4 regions of the Halomonas sp. KX33721 genome follow, and region 4 is predicted to be linked to each of the others. Evidence: predicted binding sites of a transcription regulator. Region 4 holds the regulator's gene; each other region holds the start of a gene.
What was found. The regulator PhoB, encoded in region 4, activates phosphate uptake and scavenging genes when phosphate is short. The targets are predictions, from matches to a motif close to TGTCATANNNNTGTCANA.

Region 1: A3220_RS07495 (PhoX family phosphatase) is a predicted target of PhoB. The motif match lies at 1,380-1,397, and genes of this name have one in related genera.
Region 2: phnC (phosphonate ABC transporter ATP-binding protein) is a predicted target of PhoB. The motif match lies at 656-673, and genes of this name have one in related genera.
Region 3: A3220_RS01940 (DUF6482 family protein) is a predicted target of PhoB. The motif match lies at 3,523-3,540, and genes of this name have one in related genera.

The regions. Positions count from the first base shown of each region.
Region 1 is NZ_LVIA01000017.1:9,385-14,566, reverse strand. Features, by position in the region: gene mgtE (magnesium transporter) at 1-1,195, opposite strand, end outside; gene A3220_RS07495 (PhoX family phosphatase) at 1,491-3,623, shown strand; gene A3220_RS07490 (TetR/AcrR family transcriptional regulator C-terminal domain-containing protein) at 3,694-4,128, opposite strand; gene A3220_RS17850 (efflux RND transporter permease subunit) at 4,096-5,139, shown strand; gene A3220_RS17845 (efflux RND transporter permease subunit) at 5,103-5,182, shown strand, end outside.
Region 2 is NZ_LVIA01000036.1:36,735-41,916, forward strand. Features, by position in the region: gene phnC (phosphonate ABC transporter ATP-binding protein) at 840-1,703, shown strand; gene phnD (phosphonate ABC transporter substrate-binding protein) at 1,766-2,785, shown strand; gene phnE (phosphonate ABC transporter, permease protein PhnE) at 2,853-3,647, shown strand; gene phnF (phosphonate metabolism transcriptional regulator PhnF) at 3,683-4,429, shown strand; gene phnG (phosphonate C-P lyase system protein PhnG) at 4,471-4,920, shown strand; gene phnH (phosphonate C-P lyase system protein PhnH) at 4,923-5,182, shown strand, end outside.
Region 3 is NZ_LVIA01000005.1:90,335-95,516, forward strand. Features, by position in the region: gene rpsR (30S ribosomal protein S18) at 1-207, shown strand, start outside; gene A3220_RS01920 (hypothetical protein) at 220-1,071, shown strand; gene rplI (50S ribosomal protein L9) at 1,087-1,533, shown strand; gene dnaB (replicative DNA helicase) at 1,688-3,076, shown strand; gene A3220_RS01935 (hypothetical protein) at 3,159-3,452, shown strand; gene A3220_RS01940 (DUF6482 family protein) at 3,592-3,894, shown strand; partial or broken gene A3220_RS17730 (DUF393 domain-containing protein) at 3,919-4,087, opposite strand; gene hemH (ferrochelatase) at 4,167-5,182, shown strand, end outside.
Region 4 is NZ_LVIA01000021.1:4,026-9,207, forward strand. Features, by position in the region: gene yccS (YccS family putative transporter) at 1-339, opposite strand, end outside; gene A3220_RS09125 (hypothetical protein) at 477-833, opposite strand; gene A3220_RS09130 (HU family DNA-binding protein) at 833-1,105, opposite strand; gene A3220_RS09135 (FAD-dependent oxidoreductase) at 1,201-2,397, opposite strand; gene A3220_RS09140 (chorismate lyase) at 2,485-3,057, shown strand; gene ubiA (4-hydroxybenzoate octaprenyltransferase) at 3,096-3,986, shown strand; gene phoB (phosphate regulon transcriptional regulator PhoB) at 4,096-4,785, shown strand; gene phoR (phosphate regulon sensor histidine kinase PhoR) at 4,788-5,182, shown strand, end outside.

The DNA of each region.
Region 1 (5,182 bases), on a different contig from region 4:
AAATCGCCAGCGTGATGACCAGAGTAATGAGCGGGTCGCTAAACCACAGGTAGGAAATACCGCCGACCACCAGCGCCCATACCAAGCCATTCAGCATGCCCACCCACAGCTCTTTGTTGTAGAGCCACTGCTTGTTGTTACCGGCGATTTGCCCAAGTGCTAAGCCGCGAATGACCACCGTTAGCGTCTGGCTGCCAGCAATCCCGCCCATGCTAGCGACCACCGGCATGAGGATAGCGAGCGCTACAACTTGATCCAGCACCGCTTCAAACTGACCGATCACAAAGGCGGCTAGAAAGGCGGTTAATAGGTTGATACCAAGCCAAATGCCGCGGCTCTTGGCACTGCGCAAAATCGGGGTGAACACTTCCTCTTCGTCACTGACGCCGGACATGTGTTTCAAGGTCATGTCGGCATCGTCTTGGGTAATTTCCAGTACGTCGGCGGCGTTTAATTGGCCTACCAGTAGCCCGTCGCTATCACATACCGGCACAAAGGACAGCTCTTTGGAGCGCAGCAGGGCGGCGGCTTCGCTGACTTTCATCTGGTCGTTGAGCGTGTAGGGAGCATCGTCCATGAACTCGTCCACGGTGCTCTCCTGGGGCTGTTTGACCAAATCAATCAGCGTCAGGGTGCCCAGTAGGCGCTTGTCCTTGTCGGTGATCATGATCTGCTGAGAGTCATCGTCGAGCAGGTGGTGAATACGGATGTAACGCTGCACGGCTTCCAGCGACATGCCCTGCTTCACATTGACCGTTTCCGGGTCCATGTAGCGGCCAACCATGTCCTCTTCATAGGCATGAAGATTCTCGACCTGGGCGCGGATCTCCTGGTCTAGACTGGCGTAGACGGTGGTTTTGATCGCTTCGTCAGCAACATCGAGAACCTCGGCGACTTCCTGGGCATCCAGGCCCTTAACAATTTGCTCAACGTCGCTGGCGGTCAGGTCTTCGATGTAGTCGGCACGGATGTCTTCATCGACTTCGGCCAGCACCTCGCCGAGCATCGTTTCTGGAATGTACTCCCACAGCAAATCACGGGTTTTGGCGGGAAAAGACTCCAGAGTGCGCGCAATCGCTAAAATATCGAGCTCATTAAACAGCTCGTTTAAGGCAGCGGTATCTTCTTCGTCTAGCAACTTTTGAAGATAGAGCAGCTGCTCCTCGGTGTTGGTGTATTTCTCTTCATCGCGCATAGAGTCCATCCTTTGGGGAATTAATTTTTAACACAACTACTTGAAAGCGCTTGATGGCTCACTATGAATCTTAGCGATAGCCTGGGTTGAAAGCCATGCAGGCTTATTGACCGGCATAATTAAGGAGAGCGTAGTGGCGCATGGTGGCTGATGAGCTTATCCGCAGCATTATTCATATAGCGCCTGCCATCGAACCGTCATTAAAAAGTCGCTTACCCGTCATACATATTTCATTTTGCGCTACTAGCCTCTTCAAAAAACCGTTATGACCATGTCCATGACTACGAGGGGCTCCATGAGCAAGGAAATCGAAGATCACCGCCTGTTTAACCACAGCCATAACCAGCCATTTGCCGAGGTACTGGCTCAGCACGTCTCCCGGCGCGACGTAATGCGGGGCGGCCTGGGGTTGGCGGCGGCTTCTATGCTGGGGTTTGGCGGTGCGGCTCAAGCACTCGCAGGCGAACAGGCGAAGACGCCACTAACCCTCGCGTTTGAAGCGGTACGTGGTTCTCGTACCGATGCCATCGTTGTGCCGGAAGGATACGTGGCTCAAGTGTTGGTGTCCTGGGGCACGCCGCTGCAGGCAGGCCAGGAGTGGCAAGCCGACCAGCCCATGACGCCCGAGCGCCAAGCGATGAGCGTGGGCATGCATCACGACGGCATGGCCGGTTTTGCCCTGGATGCGGATAACGCCTCGCGCCGTTTTGTGCTGGCGCTGAACAACGAGTACATCGACCAAGACGCGCTATGGGCACCCCAAGGTGGGCCGACCAATGCCGAGGCGGGCGCGCGCCCAGCGGACGAATCGCGCACTGAAATCAATGCCCATGGTGTGACGATTGTCGAAGTAGAGAAAGACGCCAGCGGCCAGTGGTCTCATGTTGCCAACTCGCCCTATAACCGCCGCTTCACCAGCGCCACGGTGATGGATCTTGCCGGCCCCGTGGCGGGTAGCGACTACGTAAAAACCCAGTTCTCCCCTGACGGCACACAAACCCGTGGTACCAACAACAACTGCGGTAACGGCGTAACACCCTGGGGCACTTACATCGCCTGTGAAGAGAACTGGCCCGATATCTTCGTCAACCGTGGCGAGCGCTTCCAAGACGATGCGCGCATCGGCATTCCTACGGATAAAAGCCGCTATGGCTGGGATACCTCGGCAGGCGATGCTAGTGAACAGAACGGCGAGTTTGCGCGCTTTGATATCACTCCACGCGGTGAGCGTGCCGAAGATGATTACCGCAACGAAGCGCGCACTTTTGGCTACCAGGTAGAAGTCGACCCCTACAGCGGCGCCCGAGCGGTGAAGCGCACGGCGCTGGGGCGTTTTCGCCATGAGGGGTGCTGGCTGGGTAAACTGGAAGCAGGCAAGCCCATTGTGTTCTATTCAGGCCACGATGCCCGTAACGAGTATGTCTATAAGTACGTCTCTGATGCCGCCTGGGACCCTGCCGATGCCAACCGCCCCGGCGCGGAGTACGACCGCCTCGCCATTGGCAGCAAGTATATGGATAACGGCACGCTCTATGTCGCCCGCTTCCATGCCGATGGCAGCGGCGAGTGGCTGCCCTTAACGCCGAATGCTAAGACACAGGATGGCCGCATGTTGGCCGCTGCGCTTGGCCTAGCCGAGAACGACTTGGCAGGCATCATCATCAACACCTGCGATGCTGCTGATCTAATGGGCGCCACGCCAATGGACCGCCCCGAGTGGGCCACGGTAGACCCGGCCTCGGGTGAGGTGTATCTCACGCTCACTAATAACACCCAGCGTAGTGAAGAGGGCAGCGATGCCACCTTCACCAACGACGGAAGCGAGCTTGCCCAGCCGGGCGTTGGCTTCGCTACCGCCCCTGCGAACGCCGCGAACCCCCGCGCCAATAACGAGGCCGGGCACGTGATTCGTTGGCGGGAGAGCCGCTTGCCCAACGCCTTCACCTGGGAAGTGTTTGTGTTCGGCGCAGCTGCCGATGACGCGGATAACCACTCCGGGCTAAACGAGATGAACCAGTTTGCCAGCCCCGATGGCCTGTGGTTCGACGAGCGTGAAGGCGGCCAAGGCATTCTCTGGATTCAGACCGACAACGGCTATGAAGGCGTTACCGAGCACACCAACGACCAGCTACTGGCCGTGGTGCCCCAAGGGTTAGAGGATATTCGCGGTACGGGGCCGGTGATCAACAGTAGCAACCAGCAACAGCTCAAACGCTTTGCGGTGGGCCCGAACGGCTGTGAAGTTACCGGTATCTTTGCCACGCCGGATAAAACCGCGCTGTTCATTAATATTCAGCACCCCGGCAATTGGCCAGCTGATGCTAATGCGTTGGTGCAAGACGCCACTGCGGCGGCGAGTGGACAAGTACGCCCGCGTGCCGCCACCGTGGTGATTCAGAAACGTGATGGTGGGCCGGTGGGGGTGTAAACCGCTAACGCGCTACCGCTGTTTTAAGCAGTCACCAAAGCCTCGCGAATGCGGGGCTTTTTAACGGGCATCAGCGCCGCCCATAGGCCATTAAAAACACGTCTACAGCGCTGGTGATCTGGTGCTTTAGCTCGTCATCCGTGGGCGGTGGGCGTACGCCCATACGAACTTCTTTGGTCAGCATTCCCTGCCACATGCTGCAGAGTTGATCGGCAGCTAGTGCGGGGGCGGGCAGGGTAAGGTGGCCTGCGCTGGCCAGTCCTTCCAGTTTTTCCCGCAGCCACTGGCTAATAGCCCAGGGGCCTGCCTCAAAAAAAGCCTGTAACAGCTTGGGGTGCTGCTCGCCCTGCTGACTCATCACCCGCTCGACCGCCAATACATGGGGCTCCAGTAAAAAGCGCACCATGCCGATGCCTACTTCAATGAGCGACTGGCGTACTGCGTCGTGGGTGTCGGGGAGCTGCTCTAACCCTTGCCGAATTGTTGCGGTTTCTCGCCGTATCAAACCCTTCCCAGAGCGGAAGACCCACACCTTGTCGCACGCATTGCCACCGTGCTGGCACCGTACCCAGGGGCGACTCCCGAACAAATCGAAGCCTTGGTCGCGCGTCCTATCGAACAGGAGCTACGCACCATTGCTGAGATTGATGTACTGGAATCTACCTCGCGGCAAGGCATTGCCGTGCTCAGCCTGGAGCTGAGCGACGCGGTGACCAATGTCACGCCGGTGTGGAGCCGCGTGCGCGATAAGCTCAGCGATGTAGCGCCCTCGCTACCGGAAGGCGTGCAAACGCCGGAGTTGTTGGATGACCGTGGCTATGCGTTCAGTATCGTGGCCGCGCTGCGCTGGACGTTGGATACCCCGCCCAATCCACAGCTGATGGAGCGCTATGCCGAACGCCTAGAAGATCAGTTACGGCAGGTAGCGGGCACCGAATATACCCACCGTTTTGGCGTCGCCGGGGAGCAGGTCGAGGTGATGGTAGACCCGCTGGAACTGAATGCGTTAGGACTCTCGGTTGGTCAGCTTGCCGGGGCCATTGAGGCGAGCGACGGCCGCCGTACGGCTGGCGAGGTGGTCACACAAGGGCATCGGCTAACGGTGGGCTTGAGCGGCGAGTTTGATGCGCTTGACCGGCTGCGAGAGATCAACGTCACCATCCAGCAGGGCCAGAGCGTCAAGCTAGGGGAAATTGCCGAGCTGCGCCGTGGTGTTCAAGACCCACCCAGCGCGGTGGCGCTGCTAAACGGTGAGCGGGCCGTATTTGTAGGTGCCCGTATGGTACCGGGCCAGCGTATCGATGCGTGGGTTGAGCGTGCCCAGGCGCAACTAGCGGCGTTTGACGATGAACTGCCGATAGGGCTGGCGGTAGAAGAAGTCTTTGAGCAGGCCAGCTATACCAACCAGCGCCTCAGTGATGTAGCGATTAGCCTACTGATGGGCCTGGCCCCGCCGGGGAGTTCGTCGGGCCGCTTGCCATGGCGGTCATGGTGGCGCTGGTCAGCTCTTATCTGATTTCGCTGCTGCTGGTGCCTGCGCTTTCGCCCATGCTGCTGGC
Region 2 (5,182 bases), on a different contig from region 4:
GACAATTGGAACATCCGCCCAGCGCCATCTCACGGGAACTGGCATACCAAACAATCCGTTCTGACAAAACCTATGATGCCAGTCCCGCCGGTTTCAGAGTCCGGCTAACCCGCTGCCGACCTCAGCAGCAGCCTAACGGTCATTTATGCTGTAAATTTTACATTTTATTCTGTGACACTCTTTAGCGTGCGAAATTGACCTTAAATTACCTAAATAGCATTTCAAAAACCGACGAAAACCCTTATATAGCAGCTATTTTTGACAAATAACAACAAATAAAGCAATGCTAAGGAAATCAAATCAATCCGGCTCATAACCCGAAGGTCATCGGTTCAAATCCGGTCCCCGCTACCAATTTTTTGAAAGGCAGATCAGTTTCTTACTGATCTGCCTTTTTTGTATTTGCATGTTAGCCAATTTCTTGTGGCGACATGTGACACCGTGGCATTTTTTCTTTCCCACAAGAATTTCCTACGACGTTTAGGCAACCCACCACCCTTTCCCTCGTTTTTCTATTCCCCCTTGCTCGACCTCAAAACCAAGCAAATCGCTTACCCAACCAGTGCTCCTTTTAACTAGCTTCTCTCGTGCCCACGACCACCCTACTCGCCTCGCAACCGCACGATAAAGCCCCGAAAAAAAGATGACGATTTAGTGTCATAAGAATGGCAAAAACAAGTCAATTATAGCCAAGCTATTGATATACGGTTGGTCGAGTGTGTCCGCTTTGAGCGAATTTGCTCTTGATCCGTCAAAAATATCATCAAAATGACATTGTCTAGACAACTGGTGTTCATCTCCTTCTACCAGAATGGCGCTATCCCTAAAGGAGAAGCGTCATGTCTATTCCTACTATTAACGCTGAAGGCTTAAACAAGTCGTTTGGACACCGTCAGGTGCTAAACGACGTCAGCTTTCGCGTTGCAAAAGGCGAGATGGTTGCGCTGATTGGGCCCTCAGGCTCAGGCAAGTCCACGTTACTACGCCATTTGGTCGGTCTGACCTGCGGAAACCGTCATCAGGGTGGCCATGTGTCGCTGATGGGTCGTGAAGTGCAGGCGAGCGGGCGTTTGCGCAGAGCCGCTCGCATCGAGCGCTGCCGCACCGGTTATATCTTTCAGCAGTTCAACTTGGTAGGACGTCTCAGCGTACTGACCAATGTGCTGGTTGGGCAGTTAGGCAGCATGTCGCGGCTAAGAGCTCTCTGTGGCCGCTTTACCGATCAGGAGCGCCAGCGTGCGCGCGCTTGCTTAGCGCGAGTAGGGCTGGAAGAGCTCATGCATCAGCGTGCCAATACGCTGTCGGGCGGACAAATGCAGCGGGTCGCCATTGCCCGAGTACTCATGCAGGACGCAGAACTGATTTTAGCGGATGAACCCATTGCTTCTCTCGACCCGCGTAGTGCCCGCGAGGTCATGGAAATTCTCAGCCGTATCCACGCTGAAGATGGCCGCACTGTCGTCGTCACCCTGCACCAGGTCGATGTAGCGCGTCGCTACTGTCACCGTGCCGTTGCGCTCAAGGATGGCCGCTTGTACTTCGATGGCCCAATTAACGAACTCACCGATGAACGCCTACAAGCGCTTTACGAAAATGCCGATCTTGATGAGCTCCGCGCAAGCGAAGCCTCAAACGGCGAAGCGCTGCCCAGTGATCGCAGAAATAGAACGCCACACACCGTCGTCACGCCCGTGCTGGGTTGATACCCGTGCCGGTCACGTATGAAACCTGCCATTGATAACCCTATTAATCTGGAGAGACACCCATGACGTTTACATATCGCCGTTTGGTTCTACCGTTGATTGCGGGAATTGGCCTGGTGGCTAGCGCCCAGCTTTATGCCGCCGAAACGCTTAAGTTTGGCATTATCTCTACCGAATCCAGCCAGAACCAGCAACCTATGTGGCAGCCGTTTCTGGATGATATGTCACAGAGCCTTGGGGTAGAAGTTGAGCCCTTCTTTGCGACCGATTACGCCGCGGTGATTCAGGCAATGCGCTTCGATCAGATCGATCTCGCCTGGTACGGCAACAAATCGGCGATGGAAGCCGTCGATCGTGCGGGTGGCGAGGTGTTTGCCCAGACGATCCCTGAGAGTGGTGAGCCAGGGTATTGGAGCTTGATGATTGTGCATGAGGATAGCGACCTGCACAGCATCGAAGACGTATTGGCTAACGCATCTGATCTCGTCTTTGGTAACGGCGATCCCAATTCAACGTCTGGTTACTTGGTGCCCGGTTACTACGTGTTTGCCCAGAATGACGTGGATGCTTCTTCTGCCTTTAAGCGCACCTTGAACTCTAACCATGAAACGAACGCGCTTTCGGTCGCCAACCGCCAGGTCGATGTGGCGACCTTCAATACAGAGAGTATGGCGCGCCTGGAGATCACCGCACCTGATAAAGCGGAACAACTTCGCGTGGTGTGGAAATCTCCGCTGATCCCTTCTGATCCCCTCGTATGGCGCAGCAACCTGCCCGAAGAGACCAAAGAGAACTTGCGCGACTTCTTCTTCAATTACGGCGAAAGCGAAGAACAGAAGGAGATTTTAGCCCCGCTGCAGTGGAGTAATTTTGCTCCTTCCAGCAACGATAGCCTCTTACCGGTTCGTCAACTTGCGTTGTTTAGTCAGCGTGCTGATATCGCCAATGACCAGAGTCTCTCTGACGCTGATCGTGAAGCGCAGCTAGCGGCGTTAGATGAACAGCTGGATGCGCTCAATCAACGCCTCAAGGAAATGGAAGAGGCTGAATCCGACGCCCCCTCTGTGGCCAACGCCGAATAACGCTCAAGCACCTAATTGATTATCCACGGCGGGGGATCGCTGGCCGATCCCCCAGCCCGGAGAGACCATGAATACTCACGCTTCTCAAATGACCGCACCGCTGCAGCATCGACGCAGCTGGTTTTCGCTAATCGCCTGGGGTGTGTTGCTGGGTGTGTTGGCATGGTCCTGGCAGGGTGCCGAAATGCGCCCCAGCTTGCTGGTGACGAATGCTGACAACATGGCCACGTTGGCTGGGGATTTCTTTCCTCCTGCGTTTGGCAATCTGGGGCATTACATCAACCAGATGCTGGTGACGATCCAAATCGCCATTTGGGGCACATTGCTGGCCATCATTGTCGCGGTTCCCTGCAGCCTGCTCTCTTCCGAAAACTTGGTGCCTTGGTGGGTTTACCAACCGATGCGTCGTCTCATGGACGCGTGCCGTGCCATCAATGAACTGGTCTTTGCCATGCTGTTCGTGGTGGCCGTAGGGCTGGGGCCTTTTGCCGGCACGATGGCTCTGTTTGTACACACAACGGGGGTACTGGCGAAGCTGTTTTCAGAGGCAGTGGAAGCCAGCGATGCAGGCCCAATGGAAGGCATTCGCGTGACCGGAGCAGGTCGTATTGAGGAGATCACGTTTGGACTGATCCCCCAGGTACTGCCGCTATGGATATCGGTCAGCCTTTACCGCTTCGAGTCGAATATTCGCTCTGCCACCGTACTCGGCATGGTGGGTGGTGGCGGCATTGGGGTGGCGCTGTGGGAAACCATGCGCGGATTTCAGTTCGCTGAAACCGCCACCATCATGCTGGTCATCATCGTCGCCGTCACGTTGCTTGATGTGGCCTCCCAGCGTTTACGCAAGCGCTTCATTTAGCTTGGCAACCCAGCGTCTATTTGGCAGGAGTATAAATGTCTAGACAACTAATACAGCACCACCGCCAGGAAGCGAGCGAGCCGCGCTATCGCCAATTGGCCACGATTCTGGCCCAGGAAATCCGTAACAACCATAGCGCCGGTGACCAGCTACCCAGCGAACAGGCATTGGCCAAACGCTTTGAGGTAAATCGCCATACGGTTCGCCGTGCGCTGGATGAACTGGTCGCGGCCGGCATGGTGACACGCCATCAAGGGTGGGGCACGCAAGTGGTAGACCGGCGATTGGACTACATGGTGAGCGCCGGTAGCAAGGTCACCCACAACTTAGCGGAATTGGGGCTTAACACCGAAACACGCTGTTTGGATCAAGGGCTTTTACGGCCGCCAGAAGCGATCGCTCAGCGCTTTGAACTGGCGGAGGGTGAGTGTCTGTTATGCGTGGATACGCTGCGGCTTGTGGATGGTGCGCCGCTGCTTCATTTGCGTCATTGGTTCGATGCCACACGCGTACCCGACTGGTGTGAGCGTTATCGCGGTGGCTCTACCCGCGCAGTGCTTGACCAGCACTATGGCCTGCGACTCTCCCGCGCCCAAGTTCGCTTGGATGCCGCCCAGGCGGATCGCGACGATAGCCGCTTACTGCAGTGCCCACAGCTTGCGCCGCTACTGATTCTGACCAGCGACAACGTCGATGAATCACGGCGCTTGGTGGAAATTTCCGTCAGTCGCGCCCGGGCCGACCGTGTCGCCTACCACTTTGATTTTCCGAATGAGCGCTAATTCAGGGTCGGCCTTCACCGATCTGACAACGACGAGGAACAATGATGACTCCTGAACAGCGTCACCGCATTCTCGCGCTGACACCTTTAGAGCGCCTTAATGAAGGCTGGATGAAGCTCGGCATCAAAGCGACTCATCGCTGCGTACGCGGGCCTGAAACCGGGATGGTTATGGTGCGTGGCCGTATAGGCGGGACGGGCAATGCTTTTAACCTGGGCGAGATGACCATGACCCGTGTCAGCGTGGTGCTCGATGAAAATGCGCCCGATGACGGCGATATCGGCCACGGGTGGGTCGCGGGGCGGAGCCGTGAACACGCGGAATTAGTCGCCTTGATCAACGCTTGCGCACACAAAGCGCATTGGGCGCGACGTATCGATGCGGAGCTGATTGAACCACTGACCCAGGCGCTAGCGGACGAACGCGCTGAGCGCTCCCAGCTTGCTGCAGCAACGCGGGTCGATTTCTTCACAATGGTGCGAGGGGAGTAGATATGCACGACATCACCATGGAGCTCTCGTCGTCGGAACAGTCACCTCATGTGCCCAAGCCGCATCAATGGCCAGCATTGAAGGAAGCGGTTCACCACAGCCAGCAGCTGTTCCGACAAGTATTAAGCAGTATGGCCGAACCCGGCACCTTTGCTGAGGTGAACCTGGCACCGCTACCGCAAGACGTTGCGATGTCGCCCGCTGCCTGGGCAGTGCTACTGGTGCTGTGTGACCTGGATACACGGGTATGGATTGCTGACGA
Region 3 (5,182 bases), on a different contig from region 4:
CGTAAGTTTTGCCGCTTCACCGCTGAAGGCGTCAAGCAGATCGACTATAAAGATCTCGACACGCTGAAGGCTTACATCACCGAAACCGGCAAGATCGTTCCGAGCCGCATCACCGGCACCAAAGCACGCTATCAGCGTCAGCTGGCGACCGCTATCAAGCGTTCACGCTACCTGGCACTGCTGCCCTACTCCGATAGCCACCAGTAAGCGTTTGACGTGATGCTGGCACTCGCAAGATGGCTGATGCGTGGCACGCCCTATGCCGCAGGCGGGGCAGCGCTAGCAGCGTTAGTGCCCTGGCTGTTTTGGTTAGGTGCGGCCATTGCGGCGTTAGTGACGCTGCGCAAGGGCTTTGCTCCCGCGCTTCCCGTCATTATCGCTGCGGCATTACCAGCCGGTTTCTGGTGGGCGCAGGGTGATGTGATTCCGCTGGCGAGCGTACTACTCGTTTCGCTCATGGCGGTCATATTGCGCGAGAGGATGCGCTGGAGTGAAGCCTTGATCGTTGGCACCTTAGCGGCCGCGGTCATGGTGCAGCTTGGCATCTTCAGCCCGCCGGGTGGCACCGAACTCATGCTGGAGCAGCTGCGCGAGAGCTCGCAAGAGATCGACCGCATGCTCACGGAGTTTGCCAACCAAGGCATCGATACGACGACTCTGGCCGCCATGGTCATTGGCGGCGTCACGGGGTTGGTTGTGTTGTTAGCGGCCATCGCATGTTTGGCGCTAGCACGCAGCTGGCAGGCTGGGCTTTATAACCCAGGTGGCTTTCGTGAAGAATTCCATGCGCTGCGCCTGGCCCCTAAAGAACTCGCTATTTTAGTAGTGCTTGGGGTGGCAGGTATGGTGCTGGGAGCGCAGGCGCTGGCCATGCTGAGTTGGATTCCGCTGCTGATAGCCGGTATTGCGTTAGTGCATGGGTTTATTGGAATTAAGGGGATGAACGGGCTGTGGCTGGTGGCATTTTATGTGCTGCTGATCACGACCTGGCCCACGATTCTCATTGTGCTGCTGTTGGGGCTGATTGATACATTCGCGAACGTTCGCGCACGCCTTGCCCGCAGCAATTGACAAGAGGTTTACGAGATGGAAGTCATTCTGCTCGACAACATTGGTAAGCTGGGCGGCCTGGGTGACAAGGTCACTGTTAAGCCTGGTTATGGTCGTAACTACTTGGTGCCTTACGGTTTAGCCGTACCGGCTACCAAAGAAAACGTTGAAGCGTTCGAAGCGCAGCGTGCAGAGCTTGAAGCTCAAGCCGCTGAGCGTAAAGCAGAAGCCCAAGCACGTGCTGAGCAGCTTAACGACATCGAACTGTCGTTGGTTTCTAAAGCGGGTGATGAAGGTAAACTGTTTGGTTCTATCGGTCCGCGTGACCTGGCCGACGCGATCTCCTCTGCTGGCATCGAAGTTGCCAAGAGCGAAGTCCGTATGCCGCAGGGCCCGATTCGTCAAACTGGCGAATACGACATCGACCTCCACCTGCATGCAGAAGTGGACGCCGTTGTACGCGTGGTCGTTGTCGCCGAGTAATCTCGCTCGCCAACGCTAACGCCTCTAAGGGCGCGGGATATCCCGCGCCCTTTGTCTTTTTAAGCTGCTACTGATTCGCTATGCCAGTGGTACGAAGGAAGCTGCCCGGCTAAGATAAGCGCCGTTGGCAATGCGTTATTTTAAGGAGCTCGCTATGCAGGACCAGCCTTCTGCTGATCAAGAAACGGCGGCGCTTAAGCTGCCGCCGCACTCGCTAGAGGCGGAGCAGTCGGTGTTAGGCGGGCTTATGTTGGACAATCAGGCGTGGGACAACGTCTCTGAGCGCTTGGTAGCCGACGATTTTTATCGTTATGAGCACCGGTTGGTGTTCAATGTCATGATTCATCTAGCGGAGTCAGGGCAGCCGCTAGACGTAGTCACGCTTTCCGAAGCGCTGGAAGCCCGTGACCAGTTAGATACTGTAGGTGGGCTCGGGTTTTTGGCAGAGCTGGCCCGCAATACACCCTCAGCCAGCAACATTCGCGCCTATGCAGATATTGTTCGCGAACGCGCCACGCTGCGTAAGCTGATTCGGGCAGCCAATCAAATTGCTGAAGGGGCGTTCTCTCCGCAAGGGCGGCCCGCCGATGAGCTGTTAAACGAAGCCGAGCGGCTAGTGTTTCAAATTGCCGAAGAGCGCCCCAAAACCGGTGGCCCCATTGGTATGAGCGACCTGCTTACCAAAGCGGTCGACCGTATCGATGAGCTCTTCAACCTCAAAGGCGAGATGACCGGGCTATCGACCGGCTTCCGTGACCTGGATGAAATGACCTCCGGCCTGCAGCCCTCGGACTTGGTGATCATCGCCGGGCGCCCCTCGATGGGCAAGACGACTTTCGCCATGAACTTGGTCGAGCACGCGGTCATCTCTAGCGACAAGCCGGTGATGGTGTTCTCCATGGAGATGCCCGCCGAATCGCTGATGCTGCGTATGCTCTCTTCACTGGGGCGCATTGACCAAACGCGGGTACGTTCGGGGCAGTTAGAGGATGAAGACTGGCCGCGCCTCACCTCGGCAGTGAACCTGCTGAAAGATAAACAGTTGTTTATTGATGATACCGCCGCGCTCTCGCCCAATGAAATGCGCTCACGCCTGCGCCGCGTGGTACGCGAGCACGGTAATATGGCGCTCATCATGATCGACTACCTGCAGCTAATGCAGATACCCGGCTTCTCCGAAAACCGTACCGGCGAGATCTCCGAGATCTCCCGCTCTTTGAAAGGTTTGGCAAAGGAGTTCAACTGCCCGGTTGTGGCGCTTTCGCAGCTCAACCGCTCCCTTGAGCAGCGCCCCAACAAGCGCCCCGTGATGTCGGATTTGAGGGAATCGGGAGCGATTGAGCAGGATGCTGACGTCATTGCCTTCGTTTATCGGGATGAGGTGTATAACCCGGATAACCCTGACAACCAGGGGATTGCGGAGCTGATCATCGGTAAGCAGCGTAACGGGCCGATTGGTACGGTGCACATGGCCTTTATTGGTAAATACACGCGCTTTGAGGACCTGGCTCCCGATAGCTATGGCGAAGCGTTTGGCGATTAACTTGAGCGACATGGGGGAGAACGTATAATGCGCACCCTCATGAGCAGTTCGCCTCGAGCAGATAGATAGACAGGAGTAACAAATGGCAGGTGGTTTTAGGCGCGGTAACCGCAAACGTCTTCCTAAGTTGGAAGGCCGCGGTGAACTCCAGTCGCTAGAGCGCGAGGGGCCTTTTAAAGAGTGGCTGGGCATGCCCGACCTTTATCGCTACTTTCTGGTAGTGGAGGGAGAGAAGTACAGCTACCAAACGGAAGATGCTGAACTTCCCGTCGCGGTCGGCGACAAAGTAGTGTTTCGGTACAAAGAGACCAAAGGCGGTAATTGGATTGACCGCAACTCGCTGGGTAAGGCGATTGATCCGTCCGAGTATCAGTAAATCGACCATAAGTTGACGAGTTGGTCAGGAACTCTTTTCTGTTATTGCCCTCTTAGGCAGTTAGTGCCACGGTAATATCATTGTCATGGGGCCGCGTCATGCTGTGCTCCATGACGATGACCAATAACAGGAGGGAACCATGGAACTGAAAGCGCTCAAACAGTTCGTCGCGAGTCACGACAACTTTGAGATTCGGGTGATTACCCATTCGGGAAGCCGCTTCTACCAAGTAGAGCTAGAAGATGTAGAAGGCGAACGCCATATGCTGATGCAACGTAATAAGCCGATGCTGTTCCGTTCATTAGATGACGTTTATCTGGAGCTAAAACGTGCAGGCATCCATCGCGCTTACCTGGTGCAACATGTGCCGCAGGATGAAGTGATTGGTCACGACGCCCATTACAGCTCGCCACTGACCTCGCGTATGCCGCTAGTTTTTTAATCACTGGTTAACTAACGGTTTAACCTAACGCTTTTCCCACCACAGCCCCAGCCGGATACGGCGTCGGGCAAAAAAACGGTAGCCTGCATCCATCATGCTTCGCAGGCCCGCTAAGCAAGAAAGTCTTACCAGCCGCCGGTAGCCCAACACCGCATACAGGGCCCGCCCGGCTGGCGTCCATGCCGATAAACCATCTCCCTGATTATGCCGCGACTTTGCCGAAAAGTGTTAAGATTTTGCCCATTATGTACTGCACCTAAGGAGTGAGCGAGATGGCCGATAGCGTTGTAAAGGATCAACCCGGTGAGGGGCGTTTAACTCATGCGCCCAGCAGTCACCCTGCGGTTCCCCGCGCCAAGGTGGGCGTAGTTCTGGCCAACCTGGGAACACCCGATGCCACCGACTACTGGTCCATGCGCCGCTATCTCAGCGAGTTCTTATCCGATAAACGGGTTGTGGATTACGCCGGTTGGAAATGGCAGCCGCTGCTGCAGCTGATCATTCTCACCAAGCGGCCTTTTTCATCTGGCCATGCGTATAAAAGTATTTGGAATAATGAGAAGAATGAAAGCCCGCTGCTAACCATCACGCGTGCCCAAACGGAAAAAATGACCGAGCGCTTAAAGGCGTTGTATGGCGATGATGTAGAAGTTGATTTCTGCATGCGCTACGGCAACCCCTCCACCGATAGCGTGCTAAAGCGTATGAAAGAGAAGGGCTGCGAGCGCATTGTGTTCTTCCCGCTTTACCCGCAATACGGCTCGCCCACCACCGCGACGGCGAATGATCAGGCGTTTCGCACGCTGATGAAGATGAAGTGGCAGCCCTATATTCGCACCGTGCCCGCTTATTTTGAGCATCCTGCCTATATCCAGGCGCTGGCGAATTCGGTACAGGAAGCTTATGACGGGTTTGAGAGCCGCCCGACCAAGTTAGTTGCCAGCTATCATGGGGTGCCTGAGCGTTATTTAATGGAAGGCGACCCCTACCACTGCCAATGCCAGAAAACCACACGGCTGCTGCGTGAGAAGCTGGGCTTAAGCAAGGAGGAGGTGGATACCGCCTTTCAGTCGCAGTTTGGCCCCGAGAAGTGGGTTGGCCCGCAAACAGTGGAGCACGTTGCCGAGCTGGCCAAGCAGGGGCATAAGCATATTGCGATTCTTTCGCCAGCATTCTCTTCTGATTGTGTGGAAACCCTTGAGGAGATCAAAGAGGAGATCCACGACAGCTTTATGGAAGCGGGTGGCGAAACCTTTAGCTATATCCCCTGTTTGAATGACCGCGATGA
Region 4 (5,182 bases):
GTAACGCTGGCCAATCGCTCCCAACATAATCAGCGTGAAGGTGGATACCGCCAAGCCCGCTGCAAATAGCCACGGCCACGGAAACAGCCACTGCACCACGAACGACGCCGAGGCAAAGCAGAGCAGCGTGACCACCAACGCCTGCAAACGCCCTTGCCAGCTATCGTCGGTCTCTGAGAGAGCGCTGGCAATAATGCCCAGAAACAGCGGAATCACCAGCGCCACATCCCCCGCCAGCCCGCTAAACAGCAGCGCCCCGCTGAAGGCGATAAACACCCGCAGGCTGTAGGCGAACTTATCTAGGGTCCAAAGGCGGCGCAGGGAAAGGGAGAGGGGCATAGAGGCTCTTGTGAGTTTGCTGTTGTTAGACTTTAGTATAAATAGTATGCCGGTACGTGGCTATGGTGTGCCGTTAACGAAAAACCCCGCAGCGTTTGGCTGCGGGGAGCAGGTTGCCTGCGGCTGGGCGTATGGCGCTACAAATACTTCAACAATTTTTGCAGCTTGTTCATATCGGAGGAGTCGCCGACGAGGCGGACGTCTCCTGCCACCATGCCGTCCAGAAACGCCTGCTGGGTAGGCTTCTTGAGAATGCGCAGCGCCGCGTCTTGGTCGCGAAAGCGCAGCTCAAGGTCTAGATCGACGGGCAACCCCTTGCCGGTGGAGATGCCGTTAGGCGCCATCCGGTAGTAGCGGGCGGTGCTTAAGTCTTCCGTAGCGACACCCCAGTCGAGGCCGCGCATGCGTTCAAGCTGCTCACGAAAGCGCGGCTTGCGGCGCAGGGCTCGCTTGAGCATAAAGCCCAGTAGCCACAGCGTCAGCGAAAGCTTCATTAGGAAACGGCGTCCTTGAGCGCTTTGCCTGGCTTAAACGCGACGTTTTTGCTGGCCGGGATCTGCAGTGGAGCGCCGGTTTGCGGGTTTTTACCGGTACGGGCAGCGCGCTCGCGAACGGTAAACGTACCAAAACCGATCAGCGCTACATCTTCACCTTTGGCAACGCTGTTGGTGATTTCGTCCAGGATGACATTGAGGACTTGGCCAGCTTTGTCTTTGGAAAGGTCAGCACTTTCAGCGATGGCTGCAGCGAGTTCAGGTTTGCGCATAAAGGAATCTCCCTTGTGGAAAACAAACATCAATGTTGTTGGTAGCCTACCCAGCAGGCAGCGCTTCTTTAGCCTAGTCGTGAATGCGGCGAAAATCAGCCTAGCAGGCCTGGGGCAGCTCTGGAAAGCTCCACTTTCCTTCTCACGCAGCCGCCTGTCAACGCAAAACCAATCAAATGTCCGTCTTTATTTTCCGCTAACGCGGTGAAATCATTGCCGTCGCCCTCAATCCGCCAGCGCTCTGGGGGCTGAGTGGGTGGGTAGGCCACCACGGGTAGCAGCGGGGTTTTCACCACGACTGGCCAAGCGCCGAAGCTAACAGACGTTGGGGTGCCGCCAAGGGTAGCTGCCAGGGCTTTGACGCTTGCTTGCAGCGGCTGCACATACATGGCGTTCACCCCATCAATACACGCGGCATCACCCAACGCATAAATATGCGGCTGGTTGGTGCGTAGCTGCCGGTCAACCTGAATGCCGCTGGGGCTGACGCTCAGCCCTGCCGCTTCAGCAAGCTGCGTGCGAGGTGCCAAACCGGTCGCGAATAGGATGATATCTACCGTATGGCGCTCGCCATTGTCGAGTTGCAGCGTCAAAGCGTTGTCTGCATCTTGGGATAATGTCTCTAAGGTGCGTCCAAGCGCTAAACGAATACCAGCCTCTTGAAACGTATCGGCCAGTGCGCTACCCAGCCGCTCAGGGAGTAGGCGCGGCAAAGGGGCGCTCTCTGGTGCAATCACAGTGACTTGGTGTCCACCTGCGTGTAGGTCGTTGGCGAATTCACAGCCGACTAATCCGGCGCCAATAATCGCGATGCGAGTAGGCTGGTTGAGTGCTCCGTGTAGGCGGCGGTAGTCATCCAAGTCGTTGACGGTAAAACAGCGCTCGGCCAGCTCGCTCGGTATGCGAAACGGCGTGCGAGGGGCCGCGCCGGTGGCGAGCACTAGCTCATCGTAGCCAAGCGTTGCTCCGCTGCTGAGTTGCAGTACGTGGTTATCCACATCCAGTTGCGTGACGAGGGTGTGGGTAACGATCTGTGCGTTTAATTCATCGGCGAGCGCTTCAGCGCTGCGCTGGGCGAGCTTGTCAGGGCTCAAGCGCTTGGCGAAGCCTGTCGACAGCAGCGGTTTGCTGTAATCATCACCGCTGTCAGCGCTGACCAGCGTGATTGTGCGCGTATCCCCTTGGCGTCGCAGCGCGCGAGCGAGGCCAACGCCTGCCATGCCGGTGCCCACAATCACCAGCGCGGCGTGGTGGTGAGGTGTTCTGGAAGATGTCGTGTGTGAGTCGGGCATACCGTCACCAAACGTCGGTGGAACAAAAGCCTGTAAAGCCACCATGTTACACTAGCCCGCTCTGAATTGACCGCCTTGGAGGCCTAGGTGACCGCCCCTGTGTTATCCACTCCTGCGTTTTCGCTCTTCCCTCAGTGGCTGCCCGTGGCAGCCGCTCAGCCAGCCATGAGTGCGCCTTGGTGGCAGTGGGTAGCGTCCACGGATTCCTTAACCGCGCGCCTCATGGCAGCAGGCGAGCCGGGAACATTTCGGGTGCGCTTGCTGCGCCAAACCATTGGCCTGCCCCAGCGCGATGAAGCCTTGGCCCTAGGCATCGCGCCTCGCCGTTACGCGTGGCTGCGCGAGGTGGCGCTGTGTGTTGATGAAACGCCGTGGGTGGTAGCGCGTTCGGTGGCCCCGCTTCACCAGCTACAGGGAAAAGGTTTGGGGAAGTTGGGCGAGCGCTCGTTAGGCAGCTGGCTATTTCAGCAGCCCGACTTGGTACGCGGGCCGCTTGAAGCCACGGTGACGCCGCCACGTTTTACCCACCAGCAGCCGGGGCTATCGGCCAATAGCTTATGGGGGCGGCGCTCTGTCTTTGAACATGGTGGGCTTTCGTTACTGGTTCAGGAGTATTTTTTATCTACCATGGCGGATGCGCTGGGCCTTCCGTCGCGCTAGGCTAACGCAGCAGCTTTTTTGACGAGGTAAGCATGAGCATGGACCGTTCTCTGTTGCGCCCGACCGGGTGGGCCCGTTTGGCAGATTTCTTACAGTTAATGCGCTTGGACCGACCCATTGGCACTTGGCTGCTGATGTGGCCAACGCTGTGGGCGCTGTGGGTCGCGTCAGAGGGCGTGCCAGGCCGCGATGTACTGCTGATTTTTATTGCCGGGGTATATGTGATGCGCGCCGCAGGCTGCGTGGTGAACGACTACGCCGACCGCCACTTCGATGGCCATGTAAAGCGTACCAAGCAGCGGCCACTGGCCACCGGTCGGATCAGCGAAACCGAAGCGCAGCTGCTATTTGTGGCGCTGGTGGCCGCCGCCTTTATTTTAGTGCTGCTGACCAACTGGTTTACCGTGCTGCTCTCGCTTGGGGGTGTGCTGCTGGCATTTATTTATCCGTTTATGAAACGCTACACACACTTTCCCCAGGTGGTGCTCGGGGCGGCTTTCTCCTGGGCGATCCCAATGGCGTTTGGCGCGGTACTGGGGCATGTGCCGCTGGAAGGCTGGCTGCTATTTAGCGCTAACCTGCTGTGGACGGTGGCTTACGATACCCAATACGCCATGGTGGATCGTGACGATGATCTGAAAATCGGCATTAAATCCACCGCGGTGCTGTTTGGCAGCGCCGACCGTTTCATCATTGGCCTGCTGCAGCTTGCTACGCTGGCGTTGCTTACCTGGGTGGGGTTGCGGGTTGGGTTAGGCGGTTTTTTCTGGCTGGGCTTGGTAGGCATGGCAGCGACGTTTGCTCATCAGCAGCGGTTAATTTTTCACTGTGACCGCGACCGCTGCTTCCAGGCGTTTCTGAATAACCACTGGTCAGGGCTCTTGGTATTTGCCGGAATTGTTCTGAGCTGGTGGCCTGCAGCTGGCTAATTATGCTGGGTGTCATAGAATTGTCATTAAGTCATGGTGTCATCGTCACAGACATGTCATTGAACTGTTTTGTATAAACGAGTTTTCATAGAACACCGTGAGGCCCTGGATGACCGCCAAGACCGTACTGATTGTCGATGACGAGGCACCCATTCGCGAGATGATCGCTGTGGCGCTGGAAATGGCTGACTATCGCGTGCTTGAAGCGGACAACGCCCAGGATGCCCATGCGATGGTCGTTGACCACCAGCCCGACCTGCTGCTGCTGGACTGGATGATGCCGGGCACCAGCGGCATCGAGCTGGCCCGTCGTCTCAAGCGCGAAGAGGCCACCGCTGAGCTGCCAATTATTATGCTGACCGCCAAAGGCGAAGAGGATAATAAAATTCAGGGCCTGGAGGCGGGGGCGGATGACTACATCACCAAGCCGTTTTCCCCCCGCGAGTTGGTGGCTCGTCTTAAAGCCGTGCTGCGCCGGGCGACCCCGCGCGGTGTGGAAGACCCCATCGAAATCAATGGATTGCTACTGGACCCAGTGAGCCATCGCGTCAGCGCCCATGGCAAAGCGCTGGAGATGGGCCCTACCGAGTACCGCTTACTGCAATTCTTTATGACTCACCAAGAGCGCGCCTATACCCGTAGCCAGCTACTTGATCAGGTGTGGGGCGGCAATGTGTATGTAGAAGAGCGCACGGTGGATGTGCATATTCGCCGGTTGCGCAAAGCGCTAGGTGAAGCGCATCAGAATCTGATTCAAACAGTGCGGGGCACTGGGTATCGTTTCTCTGCTCGGGTGTAATCGTGCGTCTGTGGAGCCGTGAACTGTGGCGAATTATCTGGCTGGCTTTCCTAGGGATGTGCCTGGGATGGCTGCTAGGTTACCCCGGTTTCGGGTTAGCCGCGGGTCTAACGCTCTGTTTGGTGTATCAACTCCGCCAGCTTAGGGCGCTGTTCAAGTGGCTAACGCTCAACCCGCACGATGAGCCTCCTGCGGCAACTGGCATGTGGGGCGAGCTATTCGATCGCCTTTACCGTTACCAAAAAAGCCAGCGCATTACCCAAAGCCGGCTGCGAGCAACCCTCGCGCGTATTCAAGAATCCTCGGAAGCGATGCGTGATAGCGTCGTGATGCTGGATCGCCACGGTGATTTAGAGTGGTGGAACAGTGCCGCCACCGACATGCTAGGCCTGCAAAC